2 regions of the Geobacillus sp. 47C-IIb genome follow, and region 1 is predicted to be linked to the other one. Evidence: predicted binding sites of a transcription regulator. Region 1 holds the regulator's gene; the other holds the start of a gene.
The links. Region 1 encodes Rex, which represses fermentation and respiration genes when NADH is low (regulators of the CRP and FNR family bind a similar motif). Its sites were predicted from a motif close to TTGTGAAATATTTCACAA; they were not measured.
Positions count from the first base shown of each region.

Region 1 (3,151 bases):
ATGCGCCAAGCTGGACTGCCGCTAGCGCTTTGGAGGTTGTGGCTATGACGAGCCGGCCGCGGCTGTTTTCACTGCCGTATTTCATCCTAGGTGTATTGTTTACGTATTTGGCGATCAAAAGCGCTCATGAAACGGTTTGGAACGTTTCGACTATCGCCTTGGCGGCGTTTGCCGCCTTTGATTTTGGCACCGCCTTCCGCCTGTTTTTCGCCCCAAAACGTTGAAACCCTCCCATTGGGGGAGGGTTTTTTCTGTATAACCACTCTCTTTTTGCTGTGCACGATCTTACTCACTGCTTTCTTGTTCCGCCGCCAACTGCGCCTTTCGGTAGCCAATTTTGGCGATCCAGATGCTTCCTTCGTATAAAAGCGTGAGCGGAATCATGACGATTACCTGCGACAACACATCAGGCGGTGTAATGGCTGCCGCCAAAATCAGCAACGCCAAATACGCGTATTTGCGGATGCGTACAAGCAACTGCGGCGTAATGAGCCCTAAGCGGGTGAAAAACAGGACGACGATCGGCAGCTGAAACACGATACCAAACGGCAGCACGAGATGGAGCAAAAACTGAAAATATTCGTTAATGCCAATCATTTGTTGGATGTCCAGTCGATCAGCAAGCTCATTCATAAACCGGACGACAAACGGAAACAAGACAAAATAAGCAAAACCGACGCCAACTAAAAAAAGAAAAATCGATGCCGGAATATAGCTGAGTGTCACCTTCCGCTCTTTTTCATACAATCCTGGGCTGACAAACGCCCAAATTTGGTACAGCAACACCGGGGCGGACAGCACAGCAGCGATCACGAAGGCAAACTGAAAATATACCTTAATCGGATCAGTGAGACGGAAGGCGTTCATCGTCAACTGCTTCGCCTCAGCCGTTTGCTGCAAATAGACAATGACATCATCAGCAAAAAAGAAACTGGCAACGAGCGCCGTGACAAAAAAGAGGAGTACAATGATCAGCCGCTTCCGCAGTTCACCAAGATGTTCATACACCGACATTTCTTTGTTGTTCATCGTTTCCCCATCCTGCCTTGTCATCGGTCAGTTTTGTTTTCCTCGTCATCAGTCAGCCCTTTCGTCGCGTCTTTAAACTCGCGCAACGACTGGCCGACCGACCGTCCTAGCTCCGGCAATTTTTTCGTGCCAAACAGCAACAAAATCACAAGGACAATCAAAATGTATTTCACGCTTTATTCTCTCCTTTATGATGGCAATGGATAGTTTCTCAGAAAGTAGACGAGCGACTGCAATTCAATGGCTAAATCGATATGATGAACGCGAATATGTTTCGGCACATTCAGCCGTGCCGGAGTGAAGTTTAAAATGCCTTTAATCCCTTGGGTGACAAGGCGGTCAGTCAGCGCTTGAGCCGCGACGGCTGGCACAGTTAAAATGGCGACCGGAATGTTTCCGCAAAGCCGCTCCTCAAGTTCATCGAGATGGTAAACCGGCACGCCGCCGACGGTCGTCCCCACTTTCTGTTCATCAACATCAAACGCCATCACGATTTTTGTATTGTTGTTTTTGGAAAAATTGTAGTTTAAAAAGGCCGTACCTAAATTTCCGACACCGAACAAGGCGACTTCCGTCACTTCATCCTCTTCAAGCGTCCGACGGAAAAATGACAACAAATAATTGACATTATACCCATACCCTTTTTTGCCGAGCGCGCCAAAATACGAGAAATCGCGGCGGATGGTCGCCGGATCGACTTTGACCGCCTCGCTTAATTCGGCGGAGGACACACGCTGTTTTCCTGACGCATGCAAATTCTTCAAAAACCGGTAGTACAGCGGCAGCCGCTTCGCGGTTGCTTGCGGAATTTTCGGTTGTTCGTTACTCATCATTTCATCCCCCAGCTAATCGGTTTTCCGTCGATAATGGCCGGACTTTCCGCCCGTTTTCTCGACCAAATACGTCGGACCGATGATCATCCCTTTATCAAGTGCTTTACACATATCATACACCGTCAACGCACATACCGAGGCGGCCGTCAGCGCTTCCATTTCCACCCCTGTGCTCCCTTTCGTTTTCACTGTTGCGGTGATGACGAGTTTATATGCATCCGCTTCGTTTTCCCATGAAAATGCGATATCGACACCTTTTAACATGAGCGGATGGCACATCGGAATGAGATCGGCTGTTTTTTTCGCTGCCATCACCCCGGCCACTTGGGCCACTGCCAACACGTCACCTTTCTCGATGGCGTTGTTTGTCATTTTTTCATAAATCTCTTCGCTGACGGTGACGCTCGTTTTTGCCACTGCGACCCGCACCGTATCTTCCTTGTTCGTAATATCGACCATTTTCGCGCGGCCTTGCTCATTGAAATGAGTAAACGACGACAAAACAATCTCCTCCAATTATACACTATACACGATTTTTGTTTATCTGTCTTTGACCGTTTTGGCGACATACGTTAAACTATTCCGAGAGGTGAAACGACATGATCATTTTGCAAGTGCACCAGCTCACGAAATATTTTGGCGCTGACCTTATTTTATCGAATATAAAACTAGAAGTACAATCCCGTGACCGAATCGCCCTCGTCGGCCGCAACGGCGCAGGAAAATCGACATTGTTAAAAATCATCGCCGGAGAACTTTCTTATGACAGCGGCGAAATCATCAAGCCTAGTCATATTAAGATTGGCTATTTGGCACAAAATAGCGGGCTTGACTCGTCGCGCTCTATTTGGGACGAGATGCTCGAAGTGTTCGCGCCACTTCTAGCCATCGAAAAGCAGCTAGCAGCACTCGGCTCCCAACTTGGTGACCCGGATGTACTCGCTGACCCTGCCCGCTATGAAAAAATACTCAAAGCGTATGACGAACTACAAGAACAATATAAAGAACAGGGCGGCTATCAATATGAAGCCGACATCCGTTCGGTCTTACACGGTCTGCAGTTTTCTTCCTATGATTATAAAACAACGCTTATCTCCTCATTAAGCGGTGGGCAGCGGACACGTCTCGCTCTCGGGAAGCTTCTATTGTCTAAGCCAGATTTGTTGATTTTGGACGAGCCGACCAACCATTTGGATCTTGAAACACTCTCCTGGTTGGAACAATACTTGCAGGCGTACCCCGGTGCCGTCCTGCTCGTTTCCCATGATCGCTATTTTTTGGATAAAGTC
Region 1 covers NZ_CP061473.1:2,194,866-2,198,016, reverse strand. The annotation lists gene IC804_RS11235 (CPBP family intramembrane glutamic endopeptidase) at 1-48, shown strand, start outside; gene IC804_RS11230 (DUF4305 domain-containing protein) at 45-224, shown strand; gene tatC (twin-arginine translocase subunit TatC) at 286-1,029, opposite strand; gene tatA (twin-arginine translocase TatA/TatE family subunit) at 1,050-1,202, opposite strand; gene IC804_RS11215 (redox-sensing transcriptional repressor Rex) at 1,218-1,859, opposite strand; gene moaC (cyclic pyranopterin monophosphate synthase MoaC) at 1,875-2,363, opposite strand; gene IC804_RS11205 (ABC-F family ATP-binding cassette domain-containing protein) at 2,462-3,151, shown strand, end outside.

Region 2 (3,151 bases), 340 kb from region 1:
GATCTGTTTTCCGGGCTCATTTTGCCCGTTTCCTTTTATCCGGATTGGGCGCAACGACTGATGGATTATTTTCCGTTTCAGGCGATTAGCTACATCCCAAGCATGATCATTACGGAAAGCTTCCAAGGCGCCGACGTTCGTGACGGCTTGATCGTGCAGGTGGCATGGTGCGCGCTGTTGCTTTTACCAATCGGGTTGTTATGGCGGATGGCGAAAAAGCGGCTCGTCGTGCAAGGGGGGTAAACGATTGTTTTATATATCGGTCTTTTTTCAATACATGGCGCAATATATGAAAACAAAATTGCAATACCGTACCGATTTGCTCATTGAGTGGTTGTCCGACTTCATGGCTCAGGCAGTCAATCTCGTGTTTTTGCTCGTCGTTTTTGGCCATACACCGCTCCTTCACGGTTGGACGCGCGATGAAATTTTGTTTATTTACGGCTTTTTTCTTGTGCCGTATGCGGTATTTGGCGCTTTTTTTAATCTATGGGATTTCAATGAGCGCTATATTGTCCAAGGAGAAATGGACCGTGTGTTGACTCGCCCGGTGCACAGCCTATTTCAGATCATTCTCGAACGGATGGAGCTCGAATCGTTGTTAGGGGCTATACCGGGATTGATCATTATGGCGTACGCTAGTGTCCGGTTATCGCTGACGTTTCATTGGTATGACTTCTTTATCTTTATTTTACTTGTGATCGGCGGTGCGTTCATTTACGCCGGCATTTTCATTTCGCTGGCAACCATTAGCTTTTTCGCTGATGCTCGCACCTCGATTATGCCGATGATGTACAACATTAGCAGCTATGGCCGCTATCCGATCGATATTTATCATCGGGTCATTCGCTATATTTTAACATGGGTGCTTCCGTTTGCCTTTGTTGGCGTCTATCCGGCTTCGTATTTTCTTAACAAGCAAGAGTGGTATGATTATGCGTTTATGACCCCGGTTGTTGGCGCGCTGTTTTTCGCCATCGCTATAATGCTTTGGAACGCCGGGGTTAGGAGGTACCGAGGGACGGGGAGTTAACTGCCTCGTCCATTTTTTTGCTTAATGGAGGTTGTCATGAAAATGACAAACAACGTCCAAACAATTGCCATAATCGTTTACGCATAGTTTCGATTTCATCGCGTAAAATAATTTGTGAATGTATTCACAATAATAAGAAGGGAGAATAGTGATGAAAAACGGAGGAGGAAACAGAGTAGCGGTTGTCGGCACAGGGTTTGTCGGTTCCAGCTATGCATTTGCTTTAATGAATCAAGGGATTGCTGATGAGATTGTGCTCATTGATGCAAATGAAAATAAAGCCAAGGGCGATGCGATGGATTTAAACCATGGGAAAGTGTTTGCACCGAATCCCACCAACATTTGGTATGGGGATTATCGTGATTGTCGTGATGCTGATTTAGTCGTCATTTGCGCCGGTGCCAACCAAAAACCAGGTGAGACGAGGCTCGATCTAGTCGATAAAAATATCGCCATTTTCCGTTCGATTGTCGAATCGGTTATGGCGTCCGGGTTTCAAGGGTTGTTTCTTGTCGCTACCAATCCGGTCGACATTTTGACCTACGCGACATGGAAGTTCAGTGGCTTGCCTTATGAGCGGGTGATCGGTTCGGGGACAATTTTAGATACGGCACGGTTCCGCTTTTTGTTAGGTGAGTACTTCGATATTGCCCCGACGAATGTACATGCCTACATTATTGGCGAACACGGCGATACTGAGCTTCCGGTCTGGAGTCAGGCTGATATCGGCGGCGTGCCGATCCGCAAGTTGATCGAATCAAAAGGAGAGCAGGCAAGGGAAGAGCTGGAGCACATTTTTGTCAACGTTCGTGATGCCGCTTATCAAATTATCGAGAAAAAAGGGGCGACGTACTACGGCATTGCCATGGGGCTCGCCCGCGTGACGCGCGCCATTTTGCATAACGAAAACGCTATTTTGACCGTCTCGGCTTACTTAGACGGTTTATATGGCGAACGTGACGTCTATATCGGTGTACCGGCGGTCATCAACCGTCATGGTATTCGCGAAGTGATTGAGCTTGAGCTAGACGATAACGAGCAAAAATGGTTTCAACATAGCGCAGCGACACTGAAAGGTGTGTTGGCTCGCTCCTTTGCGCAGTAAGTCAAGGCGTTAACTTTCTACAAAAATGGAGAAGGGCTCTGCTAAACGGGTAGTCTAGGCAGGCAGCGCAGCTTGACGCTGCTGTTTCAAGTACGATCACTATCGAGATCGCGGCGGTTCACTCCGTCATAATTGTCCATTCGGCCACGTATATATGAACAACGGACAAGGATGGAGGGAATGTGATGGATTACGCCTTCCTCGGAGTGGTTACCGCCGTACTGCTCGGTAGCATCACCTCAATTTGGACAGCGCGCGTTCAAGCGACGCACCGCCTCTCACTCGACAGTCTGTGGGTGCTCGTTCAATGGTATGTAACGATGCTGCTCGGTTTTGCCATGATTTATATGATTTTGCAGGTGAATGGCCATGCAGTGTTCACTCCGTCCTCAAATAGCGACGTGGATAACCGCTTGTCTTTGCTTGGGGATAGCTTGTACTTAAGCGGCATAACGCTCTTATCAGTGGGATACGGAGATGTGACCCCGATCGGCATCGGACGGTGGATCGCGATCACTGAGGCGTTGCTCGGCTACATTATGCCAGCTGTCATCGTAGCGCGCACCGTATTTGATTGGGACCGCCGCTAACAGTTGCAATTTTCTTCCCACTCCGTTACGCTAAAAGAAAATAAAGCAGACGGAGGGAACGTCATGATAATTGCCATTGGCCAACCAGCCCCGGATTTCACCTTGCCGGCAAGCAACGGGAAAATGGTTTCGCTTTCAGACTTCCGAGGCCAATATGTCGTGCTTTATTTTTATCCGAAAGACATGACGCCTGGATGCACGACTGAAGCATGTGACTTTCGTGACCGCTATGAGCAGTTTACCAGGTTGAATGCCGTTATTTTAGGGGTAAGCACGGACCCAGTTAAGCGGCATGAAACGTTTATTGAGAAATATCAACTGCCGTTTTTGCTTCTTTCCGATGAACAACATCACGTAGCAGAACTATATGGGGTTTGGAAGAAAAAGCGGAATTTTGGTAAGGAATATATGGGCATTGAGCGC
Region 2 covers NZ_CP061473.1:2,535,577-2,538,727, forward strand. The annotation lists gene IC804_RS12740 (ABC transporter permease) at 1-243, shown strand, start outside; gene IC804_RS12745 (ABC transporter permease) at 248-1,033, shown strand; gene IC804_RS12750 (L-lactate dehydrogenase) at 1,185-2,138, shown strand; gene IC804_RS12755 (potassium channel family protein) at 2,324-2,728, shown strand; gene bcp (thioredoxin-dependent thiol peroxidase) at 2,792-3,151, shown strand, end outside.
Region 2: the regulator Rex is predicted to act here: its motif matches at 1,146-1,163, upstream of IC804_RS12750 (L-lactate dehydrogenase).